Regions from separate parts of the Streptomyces sp. NPDC048352 genome, predicted to be linked through region 2. Evidence: riboswitches for the same ligand, from Rfam matches in the RefSeq annotation. Region 2 holds a riboswitch; the other holds the start of a gene.
The links. Region 2 has a riboswitch for glycine ahead of gcvP (aminomethyl-transferring glycine dehydrogenase). Riboswitches for the same ligand answer to the same signal wherever they lie in the genome.
Positions count from the first base shown of each region.

Region 1: linked by a shared signal. The riboswitch ahead of gcvT (glycine cleavage system aminomethyltransferase GcvT) and the one ahead of gcvP (aminomethyl-transferring glycine dehydrogenase) in region 2 are both predicted to bind glycine.

Region 1 covers NZ_JBEZKZ010000009.1:56,934-64,501, reverse strand. Annotated here, with positions in the region: gene AB0D45_RS07725 (L-serine ammonia-lyase) at 1-775, opposite strand, end outside; gene glyA (serine hydroxymethyltransferase) at 1,009-2,265, opposite strand; gene gcvH (glycine cleavage system protein GcvH) at 2,281-2,661, opposite strand; gene gcvT (glycine cleavage system aminomethyltransferase GcvT) at 2,751-3,866, opposite strand; glycine riboswitch at 4,043-4,146, opposite strand; gene AB0D45_RS07705 (AAA family ATPase) at 4,386-5,021, shown strand; gene AB0D45_RS07700 (enhanced serine sensitivity protein SseB) at 5,180-5,914, shown strand; gene AB0D45_RS07695 (enhanced serine sensitivity protein SseB C-terminal domain-containing protein) at 5,977-6,717, shown strand; gene AB0D45_RS07690 (ABC transporter permease) at 7,351-7,568, shown strand, end outside.
Region 2 covers NZ_JBEZKZ010000128.1:1,182-8,749, forward strand. Annotated here, with positions in the region: gene gcvP (aminomethyl-transferring glycine dehydrogenase) at 1-1,810, opposite strand, end outside; glycine riboswitch at 2,006-2,104, opposite strand; gene AB0D45_RS33810 (PRC-barrel domain-containing protein) at 2,227-2,583, shown strand; gene AB0D45_RS33815 (DNA polymerase IV) at 2,580-3,980, opposite strand; gene AB0D45_RS33820 (MerR family transcriptional regulator) at 4,045-4,683, opposite strand; gene AB0D45_RS33825 (bifunctional nuclease family protein) at 4,868-5,341, opposite strand; gene AB0D45_RS33830 (MerR family transcriptional regulator) at 5,404-6,168, opposite strand; gene AB0D45_RS33835 (FHA domain-containing protein) at 6,238-7,128, opposite strand; gene AB0D45_RS33840 (DUF881 domain-containing protein) at 7,259-7,568, opposite strand, start outside.

The DNA.
Region 1 (7,568 bases), on a different contig from region 2:
CGGTGCGCAGCTGGCGCGCCGTGGCGGCGGCCCGGCGCTTGACGCGCAGCCCGCCCGGGAGGATGCCCTCGCGGGACATGCCGCGCGACACGCAGGACTGCATGACCCGCCAGATCTCCAGGAGGCCCTCGCGGATCTCCTCCTCCGTGCGCCAGGCCTTCTCGTTCTCCAGCATCAGGGAGGAGATCGACAGGCCGGTCTCGTTCGCCAGGCGCAGCATCTCGTCACCCGAGCGGAAGGGGTACTTCAGCACGGTGTCGTCGAGCTTGATCCGGTCCTCGCCGACCGCGTCCTCGTCCACGACGAAGCCGCCGCCGACCGAGTAGTACGTCTTCTCCAGCAGCGGGGCGCCGGAAGCGTCGTAGGCGAAGAGCGTCATGCCGTTCGCGTGGTAGGGCAGCGAGCGGCGGCGGTGCAGGATCAGCTGGGTCGGCTCGTCGAAGTCGATCTCGTGGGCGCCGCCTATCTCCGCGCCCAGCAGCCGCAGCTTCCCGCTCCGGCGGATGCGCTCGACCTCGTCGTCGGCGCCCTCGACGTCCACCGTGCGCGGGGAGTGGCCCTCCAGGCCGAGCAGGACCGCCTTGGGGGTGCCGTGCCCGTGGCCGGTCGCGCCGAGGGAGCCGAACAGCTCCGCGCGGACGGACGCGGTCTGGGCGAGGACACCGTCCTTCTTCAGCCGCGTGACGAACATGCGCGCCGCGCGCATCGGGCCGACCGTGTGGGAGGAGGACGGGCCGATGCCGATGGAGAAGAGGTCGAAGACGGAGATGGCCACTGGCGGACTCCCTTGTCTGCTCGTGGGGTGGGAGGGGGCAGGAGAGGCGGATCGTGCCGGGTGGGGGCATTGTGCGGATTTTGTCCGACAGACGAGCTTAACGCGGCGAAATGAACGGCTTGGCCGCCGGACGGATCGGGAGGGCTGCGGGCGCGTGTACTGGATCAAGGTGCGCCCGGGCATGGGAAGGGCCCGGCCCCGTACGAGACGAGGCCGGGCCCCCCGGGCCGTCGTTAGAGCGACGGGTACAGCGGGAACTTCGCGGCGAGCGCCGAGACGCGCGCCTTGAGGGCCGCGGCGTCGTAGGCCGGCTTCAGCGCCTGCGCGATGATCTCGGCGACCTCGGTGAAGGCCTCCGTGTCGAAGCCGCGCGTCGCCAGGGCCGGCGTACCGATCCGCAGGCCCGAGGTGACCATCGGGGGCCGCGGGTCGTTCGGGATGGCGTTGCGGTTGACCGTGATGCCGACCTCGTGGAGGCGGTCCTCGGCCTGCTGGCCGTCCAGCTCGGAGGTGCGCAGGTCGACCAGGACCAGGTGCACGTCGGTGCCGCCGGTGAGGACGTCCACGCCCACGGCCTTCACGTCGTCCTGCACCAGGCGCTCGGCGAGGATCTTCGCGCCTTCCAGGGTGCGCTCCTGGCGCTCCTTGAACTCGGGCGAGGCCGCGACCTTGAAGGAGACGGCCTTGGCCGCGATCACGTGCTCCAGCGGGCCGCCCTGCTGGCCCGGGAAGACCGCGGAGTTGATCTTCTTGGCCAGCTCCTGCGTCGACAGGATGACACCGCCGCGCGGACCGCCGAGGGTCTTGTGCGTGGTGGTGGTGACGACGTGGGCGTGGGGCACCGGGTTCGGGTGCAGGCCCGCGGCGACCAGGCCCGCGAAGTGGGCCATGTCGACCATCAGGTACGCGCCGACCTCGTCCGCGATCCGGCGGAACGCGGCGAAGTCGAGCTGGCGCGGGTAGGCGGACCAGCCGGCGACGATCAGCTGCGGCTTGGACTCCTTGGCGAGGCGCTCGACCTCGGCCATGTCCACCTGGCCGGTCTCGTCGACGTGGTACGGGACCACGTTGTAGAGCTTGCCGGAGAAGTTGATCTTCATGCCGTGGGTCAGGTGACCGCCGTGGGCCAGGTTCAGGCCCATGATCGTGTCGCCCGGCTTCAGCAGCGCGAACATCGCGGCGGCGTTGGCCTGCGCACCCGAGTGCGGCTGGACGTTCGCGGCCTCGGCGCCGAACAGCGCCTTGATGCGGTCGATCGCGATCTGCTCGACCACGTCGACGTGCTCGCAGCCGCCGTAGTAGCGGCGGCCCGGGTAGCCCTCGGCGTACTTGTTGGTCAGGACCGAGCCCTGGGCCTCCATGACGGCGACCGGAGCGAAGTTCTCCGACGCGATCATTTCCAGGGTCGACTGCTGGCGCGCGAGCTCGGCGTCGACGGCGGCGGCGACGTCCGGGTCGAGCTCGTGGAGGGGGGTGTTCAGAACAGACATCAGGATCCCCTGGGGTCAGTTGCCGGCGGTGAGAGCGGTGTACTCCTCGAAGGAGAGCGCGTCCTTCGGCTCCTCCGAGAGGCGCACCTTGAACAGCCAGCCACCCTCGAACGGGGCGGAGTTCACCAGCGACGGGTCGTCCACGACGTCCTGGTTGAACTCGACGATCTCACCGGAGACGGGGGAGTAGAGGTCGCTGACCGACTTGGTCGACTCCAGCTCGCCACAGGTCTCGCCCTCGGTGACGGTGTCGCCGACCGCGGGGAGCTGGGCGTAGACGACGTCACCGAGCGCGGTGGCGGCGAACTCCGTGATGCCGACCGTCGCGACGCCGCCCTCGGCGTCCGACAGCCACTCGTGCTCCTTGGTGTAACGCAGCTGCTGGGGGTTGCTCATGACCTGATTCTCCTGGATGCGGGGAGGTGGATACGAACGGTGGTCTTGCGTGCTGAGACGGGAGCGGACGGTGGGAACCGGTCCGAGGGTTACTTCTGCCGCTTGTAGAAGGGCAGGGCCACGACCTCGTACGGCTCATGCGTACCGCGAATGTCCACGCCGACGCCGGAGGTGCCGGGCGCGGCGTGCTCCGCGTCGACGTACGCCATGGCGATCGGCTTGCCCAGCGTCGGGGAGGGGGCGCCGGAGGTCACCTCGCCGATGACCTCGCCGCCCGCGACGACGGGGAAGCCGGCGCGCGGGACGCGGCGGCCCTCGGCGACGAGGCCGACCAGCTTGCGCGGCGGCTTGGTGGCGGCGACCTCGGCGGCGGCCTCCAGGGCGGCGCGGCCGACGAAGTCGCCCTCCTTCTCGAACTTCACGACCCGGCCCAGCCCGGCGTCGAAGGGGGTGAGGTCCGTGGTCAGCTCGTGCCCGTACAGCGGCATGCCCGCCTCCAGGCGCAGCGTGTCGCGGCAGGACAGGCCGGCCGGCACCAGGCCGGCGTCCTTGCCGGCCTCGGTCAGCGCCTGCCACAGCTCCACGGCGTGCCCGGGGGAGACGAACAGCTCGAAGCCGTCCTCGCCCGTGTAGCCGGTACGGGCGATCAGCGCGGGCACGCCCGCGACGGTGCCCGGCAGGCCGGCGTAGTACTTCAGGCCGTCCAGGTCGGCGTCCGTGAGCGACTTCAGGATGCCGGGGGACTCCGGGCCCTGGACGGCGATCAGCGCGTACGTGTCGCGGTCGTCGCGGACCTCGGTGTCGAAGCCGGCGGCGCGCTCGGTGAGCGCGTCCAGCACGACCTGGGCGTTGGAGGCGTTGGCGACGACCATGTACTCGGTCTCGCCCAGGCGGTAGACGATCAGGTCGTCCAGGATCCCGCCGTCCTCCTGGCAGATGTGCGTGTAGCGGGCGCGGCCGACGCCGACGGTGGAGATGTTCCCGACGAGCGCGTAGTCCAGGGCCTTCACGGCCTCCGGGCCGGTCAGGGTGATCTCGCCCATGTGGGACAGGTCGAACAGGCCGGCCTTGGTGCGCACGGCGTTGTGCTCGTCGCGCTCGCTGGCGTAGCGCAGCGGCATGTCCCAGCCCGCGAAGTCGGTCATGGTCGCACCGAGCGAGCGGTGCAGCGCGTCGAGCGCGGTCAGGCGGGGGGCAGTGCTCATGGGTGTGGCTCCCGGGTCCCAGGGCATGACATGACGAGGAGGTTCCTCCCCATCTGTCATCGGAACCTGAGAGGTTCGCCGAGAGTTCCCACGGGGGAACGCCGACTTGCACCTTGGGTGGAGCACGCACCGGGCCGTCGGGGACGGCCGCGGTCGGGCTCGCTTTTCAGATCTGCCTCATCCACGCGGTACGGGGCCTGAGAGATTCAAGGGAGGTTCTTGCTCCTTCGGCGCCCGGGCACGGCCTCGCGGCCTGCCGGGACTCTCCCGCGCGGATTCAAGCGGCCGGTATGCAGTTAGGTGTCCAGATGGCGCACATCATTGCACGGGACGCGCGGGAGAGGGCAGTGGGGCCCGGAAGAACGTGCGGTCCGCGTGATCCGTGGACGAGCCGTCCGCGCAGTGGAACGCCCGACCGGAACCGCGACTGCCGGATTACCGTCTCTTTACATTCAGTGGGCACGGGGCCCTCGCGGCCCGATTCGGGGGGAGACGATCACTGTGCGGAGATTCGGAGTGGTGACCAGTACGGGCACGGTCGGGGCGGTGCCGGCCCAGCGGAGCGCCGCCCGCCCCCGGGCCGTCGGCGGCGCGGTGCGCGACCTGCGCGGACAGGCCGCGCGGCCGCACCGGCTCGGCTTCGCGGCCGGGGACATCGTGGTGGTGTCCGGCCTGCCCGGCGGCGGCAAGAGCACCCTGATCAAGCGGGCCGCCGAAGCCGGCATCGACTCCCAGGACACCCGTGAGCGCTGGGAGCGCCGCATGCCGGCCGCACTGCCCTACGCGGTGTACCGGCCGCTGGTGCGCGCCGCCCACTACCGGGGGCTGTGGCGCGAGCTGCGCTCCGGCGCCTCTGTGGTGGTCCACGACTGCGGCACCCAGTCCTGGGTGCGGGGCGTCCTCGCGGCCGTCGCCCGGCGGCGCGGCCGGGCGCTGCACCTGCTGCTGCTCGACACCACCGCCGAGGAGGCCCTGTCCGGGCAGGCGGCCCGGGGCCGGCGGGTGTCGTCGTACGCCTTCGCCCGCCACCGGAGTGCCGTGGCCCGCCTCCTCGCCGCGGCCGAATCGGGCCGCCCCCCGCGCGGCTGCACCACGACCACCCTCCTGGACCGCCCCGCGGCCGCATCCCTGACCCACATCACCTTCGACGCCTGAAGCCGCCCACCTGATCCCGAAGCCCGGCGCCCGAAGCCCGACGACGCCCCACCGAGCCGTCCCGCCGCGCGGAGCCGGGCGGCCCGGGCCGGGGTGGCGGCGGGTGCCGCGATAGCCTCGGGGCGACACCGGCGCGGACACAGGGAGAGCAGGCGCACATGCAGGGCAACGGCTGGCCGGCCAACGAGTTGGAGCAGGTGCTCGGGGCGGCGCTCGGACAGGCGGACGCCGGCCCGCGGATCCTCGAGGTGCTCGGCCGCAGCCAGGTCTGGGTGCCGCTGCCCCAGGGCGGCGGGCCCGACAGCGCCGCCCTCGACCTCCCCACGATGCTGATCGGCGGCGAGGCGTACGTCCCCGTCTACAGTTCGGAGGCCCAGTTCCGCTTCGCCGCCGGGCCCGCCATGGACTTCGCCGTCGCCCCCGCCGCCGAGTTCGCCCGGGGCCTGCCCCCGCAGCTCGGCATCGCCGTGAACCCCGAGGGCGCCGTCGGGGTGCCGCTGCCCCCGGCCGCCGTCGCCGAGCTGTGCCGGGCCGGCCGCACCCCGCTCGACGGCCCCGCCACCGGCGGCCGCGTCCGGCTCTTCGAGCCCGACTGGCAGGACGACCCGGTGGACTTCCTCGCCGCCGCCGCAGAGGAGTTCCGGGCCACCGGGGCGGTCGCCGCCGCCCACCGGTGCCTGGCCAGCGTCGAGGGCGGCGAGCCCCAGCTCTACATCGGTGTCCGGCTGGTGGGATGGGAGCCCGAGTCGCGAAACGCCCCGCTGGAGGCACTCGGCCGCGCCCTGGCCCGCGTACCGGCGCCCTGGCCGGTGCAGTTGATCCTGCTGGACGCCGCCGAGGACCCGGTCACGGACTGGATTCGTGAGCGCGTACGCCCCTTCTACCTGCCGTAGCGCCGCTTAAGCTGGTTCATACGTGTGGACGACGGGCGGACGAAGACGAAGAGGGGTACCGGGTGAGTGCGTCAGGCACGGCCGCGGCCGGGCAGGTCGAGCACATGCTGCGCCAGGTGACTCCCGGGCGCTATGAGGGCTACGAGTCATTCCTGCACGCCCTCGCCGAGGGCAGGCTGTGGATGCTGCTGTGGCAGGGGCAGCCGGGCTCACCGGACGCCCAGTACGGCGGCATGGAGGTGGAGGGGCTCGGCTACGCCCCCTGCGTGACCTCCCCGCAGGAACTGGCCGCCAGCGGCTGGAACCGCGGCTACGAGGTGGTCACCGGCCGGGACATCGCCCGCGCCCTCTACCCGGACCGGTGGGGGCTGTGGGTCAACCCGCACGCCCAGGGCGGCGGCCTCGGCGTGCCGTGGGCCGACCTGCGCCGGGTCGCCACCGGCCTGGACCGGATGCCGGCGGGGCCGCTGCGGCTGTCCGAGCCGGCCCTGGAGCTGCCGCAGTTCTACGGGCTGCTGACGCAGCACGCGCACCGCACGCCGGCCGTCAGGTCGCTGCGCCGCGCCTGGGTGCAGCCCTCGCTCGGTTCGGCGTACCTCGCGGTGGGGCTCGACCTCTACGACGCCTCGGCGCCCGCGCTGGAATCCGTACGGGAGATGATGCGCCAGTCCGTCGGCGCCGTGCCCGAGGGCGTCCCGGTGTGCACGGTCGCGCTGGCGGACGAGCACGATCCGGTGGCGATGTGGCTGCGCGCGCAGACCCGTCCCTTCTACGACCGCGAGGGGCAGGCGGCCGCCTACTGAGCAGGCCGGGGGCTGCCGGAACCGGTTGGCGGAGCCGGTTCCCCGAGCCCCCTACAGGGATTCCGGGCGTGCGCCCGCCCCCTGAGACGGACCCCTCCGACGGACAACGGGCCGCCGGGAACCACGGTTCCCGGCGGCCTTCGTCTTGTCCGGATATCGCCGCTGTTGGGCGTCCAATTGGCGTGCTCCTCCGCAGGGTTGGCCGCGATGTCCGTTTGCGTACCGAACGGACGGTGTTGCTCCGCTGAGCCGTCAACGGAGTCCGGATAACGGGAACCACAGGCTCAGATCACGGTTGCGCATCCATTCATCTGCGGGTCTGGCGGCTGGTCGAGCGCCCGATGAAGACTCCCCACCCAAGAGCCGGTCAGTCCTCCCAGACGCGGTTCTGCACGTGGACTTCGCCGCTCGTCCCACCCGGCGCGTCCGCACTTCCCGCACCTCAGCTGCACCGCACCGCACGCACCGCACCCTGCTCCACCCACAGCACGGCCGCACTGCCAGCACTGCCAGCACCTCGCACCTCGTACGCGTTCACGTGCCCCGAGCACTCGAGCGCCACTCCGCACCAACGCCGCCACAGCGGCGGGCATGGGCCGACCCACCCGTCGGCCGAGAGGGGTCCCCACCACGATGACGGCACCACTGCACGACACGAGCGCGGAAACACCCGCACCCGTGTCCGTAGCCGACGTCCCTGCCAAGGCCATCGAAGGCCGCTCGCCCGGCCGCATCGCCTGGATGCGGCTCAAGCGCGACAAGGTCGCGCTGACCGGCGGCGTGATCGTGATCCTCCTGATCCTGGTGGCGGTCTTCGCGCCGCTGATCGTGAACCTGCTGGGCCACGACCC
Region 2 (7,568 bases):
AGGACGGGATGAGGCAGATGGTGCGCTGCTCGTCACCGTTCGCGCGGTGGTAGGCGCGCACCGCCAGCAGGCCGGCGAGCTCGCCCTGGGAGCCGGCGTTCGGCTGGAGGGAGACCTTGTCGTAGCCGGTGACCTCGCAGAGACGTTCCTCCAGCTCGGTGATGAGCGTGGCGTAGCCCTGGGCCTGCTCGATCGGCGCGAAGGGGTGCAGCTGGCCGAACTCGGGCCAGGTGACCGGCTCCATCTCGGTGGTCGCGTTGAGCTTCATCGTGCAGGAGCCGAGCGGGATCATGCCGCGGTCCAGCGCGTAGTCCTTGTCGGAGAGCTTGCGCAGGTAGCGCAGCATCGCCGTCTCGGAGCGGTGCTGGTGGAAGACCGGGTGGGTCAGGTACGCGTCCGAGCGCAGCAGGGCCTCGGGCAGCGCGTCGGCGGTGGCCTCGTCCAGGGCCTCGATGTCGGCCGTGACGCCGAAGGCGGCCCAGACGGCTTCGAGGTCGGCGCGGCGGGTGGTCTCGTCGCAGGAGAGCGAGACGTGGTCGGCGTCGGCCTGGTGGAGGTTGACGCCGTTCTCGCGGGCGGCGGCGACGACCTCGGCGGCCTTGCCGGGCACCCGGGCGGTGAGCGTGTCGAAGAAGGAGCCGTGCACCAGCTCGATCCCGCCGGCCGTCAGGCCCGCGGCGAGCAGCGCGGCGTAGCGGTGGGTGCGGCGGGCGATCGTGCGCAGGCCGTCCGGGCCGTGGTAGACGGCGTACATGCCGGCCATGACGGCGAGCAGCACCTGCGCGGTGCAGATGTTGCTGGTGGCCTTCTCGCGGCGGATGTGCTGCTCGCGGGTCTGGAGGGCCAGGCGGTAGGCCTTGTTGCCGTCCGCGTCCACGGAGACGCCGACGAGGCGGCCGGGCAGCGAGCGGGCGTGCTTGGCCTGGACGGCCATGTAGCCGGCGTGCGGGCCGCCGAAGCCCATCGGGACGCCGAAGCGCTGGGTGGTGCCGACGGCGATGTCCGCGCCCAGCTCGCCCGGGGAGGTCAGGAGGGTCAGCGCGAGCAGGTCGGCGGAGACGGTGACGATCGCGCCGAGCTCGTGCGCCTGGTCGATGACCGGCTTGATCGCGCGAACGGCGCCGGAGGCGCCCGGGTACTGGAGCAGCACGCCGAAGACACCGCGCTCGGCGATCTCGGCCGGGATGCCCTCGGACAGGTCCGCGACGACGACCTCGACGCCCGTGGGCTCGGCGCGGGTCTCGATCACGGCGATGGTCTGCGGCAGCGCGTCGGCGTCGACGAGGAAGACCCCGCCCTTGACCTTGCCCACGCGGCGGGCCAGGGACATGGCCTCGGCGGCCGCGGTGCCCTCGTCCAGCAGGGAGGCGCCCGAGGTCGGCAGACCGGTCAGGTCGGCGACGAGGGTCTGGAAGTTCAGCAGCGCCTCGAGGCGGCCCTGCGAGATCTCCGGCTGGTACGGCGTGTACGCGGTGTACCAGGCCGGGTTCTCCATGACGTTGCGCAGGATCACCGGCGGGGTGAAGGTGCCGTAGTAGCCCAGACCGATCATGGAGGACAGCACCTGGTTGCGGTCGGCGAGCGAGCGCAGCTCGGCCAGCACCTCGGCTTCGGTCCGCGCCTCGGGCAGGTTCAGCGCCTCGGCGGTCTTGATCACATCCGGTACGGCGGCGGCGGTGAGCTCGTCGAGGGAGCCGTAGCCCACCTGGGCGAGCATCTTGGCCTGCGCTTCGGCGTCCGGGCCGATGTGACGCTGCTCGAAGGGGATGCCCCGCTCGAGCTGGGAGAGCGGAATGCGGTTGGCGGTCATAACGGAGGCCTCCTGGTCGTATGACCTGCGAGGGGCACCACGGCGCGGGCACCCGGACGGCCTCCCCCTCTGTCATCTCAACCTGAGAGCTTCACCGGAGTCGCGGGGTTCGCCCGTGAGCTCCGGCTTTCACCGTCGGTGAGGGGAGGAGCCGGCACTGCGGGCCCGGCACCTGCCCCTGCTTTCCAGAGTGGCCTCGTCCGTGCGGTACGTATGCCTGAGAGATTCCGGGGAGGATTTGCTCCTTCGGCGCCTCCGTCGTACTCACTCGGAGGACTCTCCCGCACAGGGTCAACAGCCGTCACCCAGCCTACCAGCGAGGATCTCGACCCTCCCTCGAGTGGCCCCCTCTCCAAATATGCACTTTCGTAGTCATTACGCACGAGCTGTGCGCACTGCGACCGTACGGAGGGACCGTGCAGACCGACATCGATCCCCGCAGCCTGATCGGCCGCAAGGCGTTCGACCGCAACGGCGCCAAGATCGGCACCGTGGACGAGGTCTACCTCGACGACGCCACGGGCGTCCCGGAGTGGGCAGCCGTCCGGACCGGCCTCTTCGGACGCGACGCCTTCGTCCCCCTGGAACCCAGCGAGGTGGTGGACGACGCCCTGCGCGTGCCCTTCGACCGCTCCCTGATCAAGGACGCCCCCGACTTCGGGGTCGGCCGCCACCTCTCGCCCGAACAGGAGCTCCAGCTCTACCACCACTACGGGCTGGACGTGGCGCTCCCCTCCGACTTCCAGCACCCCCGCCCCCAGGACACCGCCTAGCCGTCACCGACGAGGGGCAGCGGATCGGAGGCCTCCAGGTCCGGGTCGTCCAGCCGGAAGGTACGGACCCGGCCGGGGGGCGATCCGGGCTGCTCGAACCGCACGGTCACCCGTCCGACCCCGCTGCCCTGCACCCACCCCGGCCCGTACACCGCGTGCCGTACGTCGCTCCCTGCCGCCCAGTGCCGTACGGGAGGCGCCTGCTCGGCCTCCGGGGCTGCCGGGGCCCCCTCCGGCGGCCCCGCGCTCCCGGCCGCAGCCGAGCCGCTCCCACCGGCCCCGGAAGGCTCCGGAGCCACCCCCTCCGCCTCTTCCCCGGCGGCGGCCAGCGCGTGGGCGAACAGGTCCTCCTGGGTGTAGTCCGCCAGCCCCGTCACCCCCACCCCAAGCAGCCGCACCCCGCCGGTGGTGTCCACGCCCTCCAGCAGCCGTGCGGCCGCCTCGCGCACCACCGCCGGGTCGTCGGTCGGCCCCCGCAGCGTCTCGGAGCGGGTCAGCGTCGAGAAGTCGTACCGGCGGACCTTGAGGACGATGGTCCGCCCCGAGTGCCCCGCCCCGCGCAGCCGGCCCACGCAGCGGTCGGCGAGCCGCTGCACCTCGTACCGGATCCGGACCCGGTCGTGCAGGTCCACGTCGAAGGTGTCCTCCACCGACACGGACTTAGCGTCCCGCTCGGCGACCACCGGGCGGTCGTCCAGCCCGAGCGCCATCCGGTAGAGGCCCACCCCGTGCGCCCGGCCCACCATCCGCACCAGTTCGTCCTCGCCGGCCTCGGCCAGCTCCCCCACGGTGGTGATCCCGGCGCGCCGCAGGTGCTCCCCGGTGGCCGGCCCCACCCCCGGCAGGGTGCGCACCGACATGGGTGCAAGCAGCTCCCGCTCGGTCCCCGGCTCGATCAGCAGCAGCCCGTCGGGCTTGGCCTCCTCCGAGGCCACCTTGGCCAGCATCTTGGAGCCGGCCAGGCCCACCGAGCCGCTGAGCCCGGTGGCGGCCCTGATGTCCGCGCGCAGCCGCTCGCCGGTGGCGCGGGCGCCCGCCGCGTCGAAGGCCGCTCCGCCCGCCTCCAGGTCCACGAAGGCCTCGTCCAGGCTGAGCGGCTCGACCAGCGGCGACAGCTCCCGCAGCAGGCCCATGACGAGATCGCTGACCTCGCGGTAGAGGCTGAAGCGCGGGATCAGGTAGGCGCCGTTCGGGCAGAGCCGGCGGGCCTGCGCGGTCGGCATCGCCGAATGCACCCCGAACCGCCGGGCCTCGTAGGAGGCGGTGGCCACCACCCCGCGCGGGCCGAGGCCGCCGACGATCACGGCCTTCCCGCGCAGGCTGGGCTTCGACGCCTGTTCCACGGCGGCGTAGAAGGCATCCATGTCCAGGTGCAGGATGGTCGGTGCGGCTCTCACAGCACCGATGCTGCCCCATGCCACTGACAACGCCGTGGTGCCGGCGCGCCCGGCGGCATCCGGGTCAGACGGCCCGGTTGCGCCGCGCGGCCAGCTCGTCGGCGGGATTGTGGCCGACCAGGGTCTCCCCCGTGTCCACGCGCTCCCCGTGCAGCTGGGAGAGCGCGTTCTCGACGTCGCGCCACACGACGCCCACCGCGATGCCGAAGACGCCCTGGCCGCCCTGGAGGAGGCTCACGACCTGGTCCGGCGAGGTGCACTCGTACACGGTCGCGCCGTCGCTCATCAGCGTCATGCGCTCGAGGTCGCGGAAGCCGCGGTCCCGCAGGTGCTGGACGGCGGTGCGGATGTTCTGGAGCGCCACCCCGGTGTCCAGGAAGCGCTTGACGATCTTGAGGACGACCACGTCGCGGAAGCTGTACAGGCGCTGGGTCCCCGACCCGTACGCGGGCCGGACGCTCGGCTCCACGAGCCCGGTGCGGGCCCAGTAGTCCAGTTGGCGGTACGTGATCCCGGCGGCCGCGCACGCCGTCGGCCCGCGGTAGCCGACCTCCTCGGGCGCCGGGCCCTCACCCACCGGCCCGACCGGCGGGGACGCCGGCTGACGGTGCGCGGATCCCGCCGCGCCGCCGTGCAGCGGGTACGGCCCACCGTCGCTCCGCGCGGGGGTGCCCCCGGTCGTACCGTCGCCCGTGATCCTCACGCCGACCCTCCGTCCTTGACCTGCCACCTCGAAGGTAGGCAGTGACCAGGGGTGCGTCAACGATCGCCACACTCGGCACGCCGAGTGATAATCACCCTGAGAGTGGTTTCCCGTACCCCGCTGCCGGGAAAGGCTACTCGAATGGGCTGACAGTTCCCGGTGAGCCGCGCGGCCTTCGGCGGGACTACTGGGGGCCCGTTCCGAAGTCCTCGGGGGAGATCTGGTCGAGGAACTCGCGGAACTTCTCCACCTCGTCCTCCTGCTCGTCGGGAATCGCGATGCCTGCGTCGTCGAGGACGCCGTCACTGCCGTAGATCGGCGTTCCCGTCCGCAGGGCCAGCGCTATGGCGTCCGACGGCCTCGCGCTCACCTCGACTCCACTGGCGAAGACCAGTTCCGCGTAGAAGACGCCCTCCCGCAGATCCGTGATCCGGACCTCGGTGAGCTCCTCACCGACCGCCTCCAGCACGTCCTTGAACAGGTCGTGCGTCAGCGGCCGGGCAGGGGCCATGCCCTGCTGCGCGAAGGCAATGGCGGTCGCCTCCCCAGGACCGATCCAGATGGGGAGGTACCGGTCGCCTCCCACTTCACGCAGGAGCACGATCGGTTGGTTGGAGGGCATTTCCACCCGGACACCCACAACGTCGAGCTCGTTCACACAGCAACCCTAGGACGTGCTCGGCAGGTTTGGGTAGTCGGGGCTCCCCCGGACCCGTCGGATCAGTGCGGACGGACCCCGAGAGCGGTCCGGACCAGGGCCTCGTGGAGCCGTACGGACAGCCCTGCGAGCTCCTTCATCGTGGCTTCGGCGTGCGCCCGGGTCTGCGGGTTGCGGTGGCGGCGCAGCGGGGCCACGAGCTGCTCCACCAGACCGGCCTCCCGGTCCGCCGCCGCCTTCATGGCCCGCAGATGGCGGGGCTCGAGCCCGAACCGGCCCAGTTCCGCGATCAGCCGGGCCACGGTGACGGTCTCGGCGTCGAACCCGCCGCCGGGGGCCTCGGAGATGAGCCCGTACGACTCCCACTCCACGAGCTGGACCTCGTCCACCTCGGCGGCGGCGAGCAGCTCGGCCCGGCCGACCCGGGCCACCGTCGGCCGCTCCCCGCCCGCCTCCCCGCCGACCGCGGGGGCACCCGCGGGATCCACGGACTCCCCGTGCGCCGCGGGTGCGGGGATGCGGATCTGCTCACCGCGGTCGAGCGCGTCGAGCTGCTCCCGGATGACCTTCAGCGGCAGGTAGTGGTCGCGCTGCAGGCGCAGGATGCGCCCGAGCCGCTCCACGTCGTCCGTGCTGAACTTGCGGTATCCGGAAGGTGTGCGTCTGGGCTCGACGAGCCCCTCCGCCTCCAGGAAGCGGATCTTGGAAATCGTCACTTCGGGGAACTCGTCGCGCAGCATGGTCAGCACCATGCCGATGCTGACCAGCTGCCGGGACGAGCCGGCGGCGCCGTTCTTCGAGGCGCCGCCCGTCGGGGTACGCAGCATGGAACCTTCCCTGGGGTCCCCCCGGGGGTGTCCGGGGGTGGGGTGCCCCCCGGACGGTGTCCGAGGGGGTCAGGCGCCCCGCAGGCTCGCGTAGAAGCACAGCCGGTACTTGCCGATCTGCACCTCGTCGCCGTTGTGCAGGGCGACGGAGTCGATCGGCTCGCGGTTCACGTACGTGCCGTTGAGGCTGCCCACGTCGGAGACGGTGAAGCCGCCCTCCGGGCTCCGGCGGAATTCGACATGCAGGCGGGAGACGGTGATGTCGTCCAGGAAGATGTCGCTCTGCGGATGCCGGCCCGCCGTGGTCAGTTCGCCGTCCAGCAGGAAGCGGCTGCCCGAGTTGGGTCCGCGCCGCACGATGAGCAGGGCGGAACCGGGGGGCAGCGCCTCCACCGCGGCCTGGGCCTCGGGGGACAGCGAGGACGGAGCGTGCTGGCCCGAACCCTCGGCCTCGTAGGCCTCCAGGCCCGAGATCGAGATGGTGGACGTGGTCTCCGAAGCGCGCTCCGGCGTCAGACCCGGCCGCAGCGGCGCCCCGCAGTTGGAGCAGAAACGGCTCGCCGCATCGCTGCGGTGCCCGCACCTGCCGCACGTCTGCTCGGCCGACATGGACGGCTCCTCGCGCCGCGGCTGCCCCGCGGAGGCACTGGTGGCATACGGGTCAGAGGCGTACCCTCCACCCGCACTTGAGGCTGATGGGTCACCGAAACCTATGCGTCCGGAACCAGCGGGGTCAACGGACGACGCGCCGCGCGCCCCCGCGTCACCCGGGCCGGCCACCTCGTCGCGGAAGAGGGGCCTGTCGCCCTGCCCTTCCGCTTCCGGCTGCCCCGCGCGGTGCCGTGCCGCACCGCTTTCCTCGTTCTTCTTCTTGCCGAACAACTTCTCAAACAACTTCACGGGCGATTCCCCTTGACCGAAACAGACCCGCCCGTGGGGCAGGACGAACTCTGCATGCACACACCTGCCGACCCGGACATTCTGACAACGTCCGTAACCACCAGACAGTTTCCACCACGCACGGCGACTTCCGTGCGTCGACCCCCCGCAGGCGTCGGCCCGCGTGAGCCTGTCCACGTCGCATCCCTCATCACGGCGATGACGACCGAGCGTAGTCAGGCTGCTTCGCAGCCCGCAAGGCGTCCACAACGATCTTCGCCGACCGTGTGACGGCGACCGTGGCCTGTTCCTTCTCCATGGTCTGCACGACACCGCCCGGGATGTTCAGCGCCGGCTCCAGATCCTGCGGTTTGCCGATCACCCTGAATTCATAGGGTTGTGTGATCTTCTTACCGTCGATGCCGACCCCGCCGCCCTCGTCCGAGAAGTACGACCCCGCCACGACACGCACACCGTTGATCTGGATCGCCTCGGCCCCGGCCGCCCGCAGCTCCTGGAGG